DNA from 2 places in the Angustibacter aerolatus genome. Region 1 is predicted to be linked to the other one. Evidence: riboswitches for the same ligand, from Rfam matches in the RefSeq annotation. Region 1 holds a riboswitch; the other holds the start of a gene.
The links. A riboswitch is a leader RNA that binds a small molecule or an ion and turns the genes downstream of it on or off. The one in region 1 is predicted to bind cyclic di-AMP.

Region 1 (3,386 bases):
CCGCGGGGACGCCGGCCGGCCGGCCCGGCACGCCGGACGAGGTGGCGGCCGCCGTCGCCTGGCTGCTGTCGGACGACGCCCGGTACGTGCACGGCGCCGAGCTGGCGGTCGACGGCGGCATCACCGCGACCCGCCCGGCGTGACCGGCGTCAGGCGGCCTGCAGGAACTCCGCCCACTGCGGGTCGACGACGTCCGACCCGCGCAGCGCCCACAGCGCACCCGACGGCACGGCCGGCCGCACCCGCAGCTGCCAGCCCATCTCCTCCGGCGTCCGGTCGCCCTTGACGCCGTTGCAGCGCAGGCAGCACCCGACGAGGTTGGTCCACGAGTCGGCGCCGCCCCGCGAGCGCGGCAGCACGTGGTCGACCGTCGAGGCGGCCCCGCCGCAGTAGGCGCACCGGTGGCCGTCGCGCCGCAGCACCCCGCGCCGGGTCACCGACACCCCGTGCCGTCGCGGGGCGCGCACGTAGCGCACCAGCAGGATGACCGACGGCGTGGCCAGGGTCAGGTCGGCGCTGCGCAGCCGCTCGCCCGACTCGGCCAGCACCATCGCCTTGCCGGCGAGCACGAGCACGACGGCCCGCTTGAACGAGACCACCGAGAGCGGCTCGTAGCCGGCGTTGAGCACCAGGGTCCGCACGCGGCGCGCCCCTCTCTCGCCGGTGCCCAGCTGGCGTGCGGGACACGACGGCGTCCAGGCCCGCCCGGTGACGGGTCTAGGCCGAGGGTAGGCGCAGGTCGGCCGCGCGGTCACGCACTTTGCCGGGCGGGCGCGGTCGCGACACCACCCCGACACGCCGCGAGGCCCGCACCTGCCGGAGCAGGTGCGGGCCTCGCGGGCGGTGCGGACGTCGGTCAGCCGACGCGGCCGAACGTGGCGCTGCTGGAGTAGATCGCGCGCTTGCTGATCGAGGCGCCGGTGTGCGGGGAGTCCCACATCATGCCGTTGCCGGCGTAGATGCCGACGTGGCCCGGCATGAACACCAGGTCGCCGGGGACGGCCTCGCTGCGCGAGATGCGCCGGGTCGCCGCGCGCTGCGCGCTCGACGTCCGGGGCAGCGAGATGCCGACCTGGCGCATGACGTAGCCGGTGTAGCCCGAACAGTCGAAGCCGGCGGGCGTGGTGCCGCCGTAGCGGTAGGCGATGCCGGCGTAGCGCGCGGCGATCTGCATGACGGCCGCACCGAAGACGGCGGACCCGGGGGCGCCGGCCTTGACGTGCACCGGGGCGCCCACGGAGGAGCGCTCGCTCGACCGGCTCGACCGGCTGCTGCCGCGCTCCGACGAGGACGACGCGGAGGACGAGGCACGCACCGCCTGGCGGACGACCTCGACGACCTTCTTCTTCTTCGGCTTCGGCTTGACCTTGGCGGTGAAGCCCAGCTCGCCGAAGCTCGGGGCCGCGGAGACGCCGTCGACCACTGCCGCCGGGACGCCGGAGGCCTCGACGGTGCCCACGGCGGGGACGCTGCTGGTGGTGGGGTCGGCCTCGGGGGCGTGCGGCGCGGCGCTGGCCGCCTGCAGGCCGAAGGACGCGATCAGGCCGCTGCTCACCGCGAGCACGGCGCCGGTCTTGGCGACGGTGCCGGCGTTGCCGCTGACGGCCTGGGTGACCTGGCCCGTGACGTGGGCGAGGGTGTGGCTGGTGGTGCTGGCCGTCCGCGCGGGCGCGCGGTGGCGCCCCTGGGCTCGAGTCGTCACAGTTCGCGTTGCCTCTCCGACGCCTTCGAGGTGAGCTGTCGGGTTCGGGTGGGAGATCACCCGGCCGGCTCGCGAGGCGACCTGTCGGTCGCGCTCGCCGGCTTCACCCCAAGGACGGTCCGGATCGTGCTCGGATCGCCCGCGTACCTGGGTCCCCCGCCTCTGCCATGCGGTGTTCGAGCAGGTACCTCGCGCGCGGTGGCAGAGCTCGGCGTCCGCGTGAGGTACACCCGGCTGGCCGCCGAGTGGTGGAGACACTACCCAACTGGTACGGCCGCTGTCACATCCCGAAACGCGACGAATCGGACGGGTTCTCGGCGACTCGTACGGGCTAGCGGGCGTTCGCGGTCTCGGGCGTCGGCACGGCGTCCTCGGCGACCTCGCCGGGCACCGCCGGCAGCGCCTCCGTGCCGGGGACGGCCACGAACACGTGGGCCGCGATCATCGCGGGCACCGACACGTCGCCGTCCGGGCGGGTGACCAGCACGGCGCCGCGCGCCCCCTCCCGCACCTCCAGCCGGGCACCGGGCTGCAGCCCCGCGCTCGACAGCGTGGCGAGCACCTCGGGGTCGGCCTGGGCGGGCTCGCCGATGCGGTGCACCACCACGGTGCTCGGCGACCCGTCGGCCACCAGGGTCAGCGGGCGCAGGCCGGCGACGAGGAACTGGCCGTCGACGTCCGCCTCGCCCAGCTCGACGAGCCCGGGGATCGGGTTGCCGTAGGGCGACTCGGTGGGGTGGTCGAGGATCTCGAGCAGCTTGCGCTCGACCCGCTCGCTCATGACGTGCTCCCAGCGGCACGCCTCCTCGTGCACGTACTCCCACTCGAGACCGACGACGTCGGTGAGGAGTCGCTCGGCGAGGCGGTGCTTGCGCATCACGCGGGTCGCCTTCGAGCGGCCGTCGTCGGTGAGCTCGAGGTGGCGGTCGCCGCTGACGACCACCAGCCCGCCGCGCTCCATGCGGGCGACGGTCTGCGAGACGGTGGGGCCGCTGTGGCCGAGGCGCTCGGCGATGCGTGCGCGCAGGGGGACGATGCCCTCCTCCTCCAGCTCGAAGATGGTCCGCAGGTACATCTCCGTGGTGTCGATGAGGTCGCTCACGCCAGGCCTTCCTCCGCGTCGGCACGGGCGACCCGCCGGGCCACCCGCCCCGAGTTTACGCGGGACGGCGGGCCCGGGGTGCACCCGATCGCGCCCGCGACGGGCGGCTGTCGGTGCCGCCGCCTAGCGTGCCGTGCGTGCCCGACACCGTCCTGTGGCTGCGCCGCGACCTGCGGCTGCACGACCACCCTGCCCTGCACGCGGCCGCCGGGGCCGCGGACGGCGGTCGCGTGCTGCCGCTGTTCGTGCTCGACGACCGGCTGTGGGGGCCGTCCGGCGACACCCGCCGGGTCTGGCTCACCCGCTCCCTGCGCGCGCTGCACGCGGCCACCGACGGCGCGCTCGTCGTCCGCCGCGGCGACCCGGCCGCCGTGCTGCCCGAGGTGGTGCGCGAGCTCGGCGCCGGGTCGGTGCACGTCACGGCGGACGCCGGGCCGTACGGCCGGCAGCGCGACGAGGCCGTCGACACCGCGCTCGGCGAGGTGCCGCTGGCCCGCACCGGCACGCCGTACGCCGTCGGCCCGGGCACGGTGACCAAGGGTGACGGCACGCCGTTCAAGGTCTTCACCCCCTTCTACCGGA
Region 2 (3,386 bases), on a different contig from region 1:
CCCCGCCGGCTGCGGCGCCCGGGGCCGCCGCGACGGGTCAGCCGCTGAAGTCGGCGCCCAGCACGACGGTGAGACCGGCGGTGCCGAACTGCGACGACGGCTGCACCCGCACCGACCGGCCGAGGTCGGCGGCCACCGCGCGGGCGGTGGCCTCGAGGTCGCCCGGGTAGTAGACGGTCGTGGGCGGCGTGGCCTGCCGGTAGTTGCCGGTGGCGGAGACCGCCCAGCCGGCCGTGCGCAGGGTGGCGGCGGCCTTCGCGGCCAGCCCGGCCGTGCGCGTCGAGTTCAGTACCGACACCCTGGCCGACCGGTCGACCGCCGCCGAGCTGGTCGAGCTGCTCGAGCTGCTGGCCGGCGTGCTGGACGCCGGGGTGCTCGGGGCGGGCGCGCTGGTGACGGGTGCGCTCGTGACCGGCGTCGTGGCCGGGGTGGTGGTGCGGGTCGTGGTCACGGGCTTCGTGGTCGCGCTCGCGGTCGGGGTGTCGTCACCGACGTCGCCACCGCCCAGCAGGCCGCCCACGGCGACGAGCAGGGCCACCACCGCGGCGACGGCGAGGGCGAGCGGCACGAGCACCGCGAGGGGGCTGCGGCGGGGGCGGTGCGCGCCGGTTCGGGCGCGGCTCGGGTCGGACACGCCCTAGGGCTGCAGGCCGAGCCGGCGGGCCGAGCGGGCCCGCTGACGGGAGGCGCGCATGCGGCGCAGCCGCTTCACCAGCATCGGGTCGAAGGCGAGCGCGTCCGGGCGGTCGATGAGCGCGTTCAGCACCTGGTAGTACCGGGTGGCCGACATGTCGAACAGCTCGCGCACGGCCTGCTCCTTGGCGCCGGCGTACTTCCACCACTGGCGCTCGAAGGCGAGGATCTCGCGGTCGCGCTCCGACAGGTCGCTGTCGCCGCCGCCGACGGTCTCGGCGGGCGACGGGCTGTGCGCGGCGTCCATGGGTCCTCCTAGCAGGGTGCTCCGTCGGCCAGGGTAGACCGCGAACCACACGGGTGTCATTCTCCCGCGCGTCGCCGCCCGCCCGGGAGCCGGCCGCGCCCGGAGACGACGGAGCCGGGCCGGCGTCGTCGCCGGCCCGGCTCCGGGCTCACGGTGGTGCAGGTGGTGCAGGTGGTGCGGTCGGTCAGCGGGGCAGCACGAGCTTCTGGCCGACGTAGATGCGGTTGGGGCTCGACAGGTGCGAGCGGTTGGCCTTGTAGACGGCCTTCCAGCCACCGCGCACGTGCTTGCGAGCGGCGATGCGGCTCAGCGTGTCGCCCGACCGCACGGTGTAGCGCGCCGCCTTGTGGGTCGCCGCCTTCTTGGCCTTCTTGCGGGCCGTGTGCGACGACGACTTCTTCGTCGTCGAGTGCTTGGCCTTCTTCTTCTTCAGGGCCTTGCGGGCGTGGCTGCGGCTCGGCTCGGCGTCGCCGCGCTTGTCGGACCCGTCGAGGCCGAGCTTGCGCGAGCAGGCGGGCCAGGCGCCCCAGCCCTGCTCGTCGAGCACCTTCTCGGCGATGCGGATCTGCTCGAGGCGGCTGGCCTTGTGGGCGTTGCCGGCGTACTTGCGGCCGCCGAACGCCTTCCAGGTGCCGGACGAGAACTGCACGCCGCCGTAGTAGCCGTTGCCGGTGTTGATGCCCCAGTTGCCGCCGCTCTCGCAGTTCGCGAGGCGGTCCCAGGTGCGGCCGGTGGCGGCCTGGGCGGGGTTCGCGACCGCGATCGGGGCGGCGACGACGGCGCCGGTGGCGGCGAGGCCGAGGGCGACGCGGGCGGGACGGTTCGGGGTGGACGGCGCACGGTGGCGGCCGTTGTAGGGCATGGACATGCCGGGTGCCTCTCACGTCGCGCCTGCGAGGTCAGCTGTCGGGTTCGGGACGTGAGTTCCCGGCCACGTGAGTGGCTCCACCCCGAGGCCGCCTGAGCGGCCGAGGAACCTGTGGGTCCCCCGCTGCCACCCGTCGGACTGCTCGTGGTGCCGACGGCTCGCCCGGGTGGCACTCGGCGCTGGCGGGACGTCGGTCGTCGCGTGCGCGACCAGCCGAGGGTACGTGCTCCCGACCCCGGGAGTCGAGCCACAGGGAGTCACACCCGGGAGCACAGCGTGCGCACGGATCGGTGGACGTCACCCGGTCGGCCCACCTGCCTAGGGTCTGCGGTGTGCGCACCGACCGCGGGCTCGACCGCTTCGTGACGTTCCTCGACGCCGTCGTCGCCATCGCGCTGACGCTGCTCGTGCTGCCGCTCGTCGACGTCGCCGCCGAGGCTCGCGAGGCCGACAGCCTGCTCGACGTGCTGAGCGACCACCTGCCCGAGCTCGGCTCGTTCCTGCTCAGCTTCGCCGTCATCTCGCGGATGTGGCTGGCGCACCACCGGCTCTTCGAGTGGGTCGGCCGCTACGACCGCAGCTTCCTCGCGGCGAACCTGGTCTGGGTGTTCGTGATCGTCGTGCTGCCGTTCCCGACGGCGCTCATCCCGACGCTGGACGCGGACCGCAGCGGCCTGGCCGCCTTCTACATCGGCAGCATCCTGCTGGCGCTGGTCGCCGAGTCGTGGACGGCCGTCCACCTCGTGCGCACCCCCGACCTGCAGCGCGTGGTGCCCGACCCCACGGCCGAGCCCGACGTCCCGCTGACGGCGCTGCGCGACGGCACGGTGATCTCCACCGCGTGGGTCGCCGTCGGCCTGGTGCTGGTGCTGCTGGTGCCGGCCGCGTCGTACCGGCCGCTGCTCCTGCTGCTGCTCAGCGGGCCGACCGAGCGGCTGCTGACCGTGCTGCGCCGACGGCGCGCACGCGCCGCGTAGGGTCGCCGCCGTGCCGATCGCGCCGCTCACCGAGCTCGTCGACCCCGGGTGGGCCCGCGCCCTGGCGCCCGTCGCGGACGTCGTCGCCGGGCTGCTCGAGCAGCTGGCCCGCGACGAGGCCGGCCCCGGCTACCTGCCCGCCCCCGAGCACGTGCTGCGCGCGTTCCACCGCCCGTTCGCCGACGTCCGCGTGCTGCTCGTCGGGCAGGACCCGTACCCGACGCCCGGTCACCCGGTCGGGCTGTCGTTCTCGGTGGCGCCCGGCGTCCGGCCGCTGCCGCGCAGCCTGGTGAACGTGTACCGCGAGCTGGCCGACGACGTCGGCTGCCCGGCGTCCGCCGACGGCGACCTGTCGGCGTGGAGCGACCAGGGGGTGCTGCTGCTGAACCGGGTGCTCACCGTCGAGCCCGGCGCGTCCGGCAGCCACCGCGGCCGCGGCTGGGAGGCGGTCACCGAGCAGGCGATCCGGGCCCTCGTCGCCCGCGGCGGCCCGCTCGTCGCCGTCCTGTGGGGTCGCGACGCGCGCTCGCTCGGCCCGCTGCTCGGCGACGTCCCGCGGGTCGAGAGCGCGCACCCGAGCCCGCTGTCGGCGCGCTCGGGC

Region 2: another riboswitch for cyclic di-AMP. It lies ahead of ACYVI6_RS14405 (transglycosylase family protein); the one in region 1 lies ahead of ACYVI6_RS13645 (C40 family peptidase).

The regions. Positions count from the first base shown of each region.
Region 1 covers NZ_BAAHBM010000062.1:15,358-18,743, forward strand. The annotation lists gene ACYVI6_RS13635 (SDR family NAD(P)-dependent oxidoreductase) at 1-143, shown strand, start outside; gene ACYVI6_RS13640 (HNH endonuclease) at 150-641, opposite strand; gene ACYVI6_RS13645 (C40 family peptidase) at 857-1,702, opposite strand; cyclic di-AMP (ydaO/yuaA leader) riboswitch at 1,708-1,895, opposite strand; gene ACYVI6_RS13650 (metal-dependent transcriptional regulator) at 2,034-2,804, opposite strand; gene ACYVI6_RS13655 (cryptochrome/photolyase family protein) at 2,942-3,386, shown strand, end outside.
Region 2 covers NZ_BAAHBM010000070.1:4,636-8,021, forward strand. The annotation lists gene ACYVI6_RS14390 (hypothetical protein) at 1-48, shown strand, start outside; gene ACYVI6_RS14395 (LytR C-terminal domain-containing protein) at 38-634, opposite strand; gene ACYVI6_RS14400 (DUF3263 domain-containing protein) at 638-940, opposite strand; gene ACYVI6_RS14405 (transglycosylase family protein) at 1,125-1,808, opposite strand; cyclic di-AMP (ydaO/yuaA leader) riboswitch at 1,815-1,954, opposite strand; gene ACYVI6_RS14410 (TMEM175 family protein) at 2,141-2,785, shown strand; gene ACYVI6_RS14415 (uracil-DNA glycosylase) at 2,796-3,386, shown strand, end outside.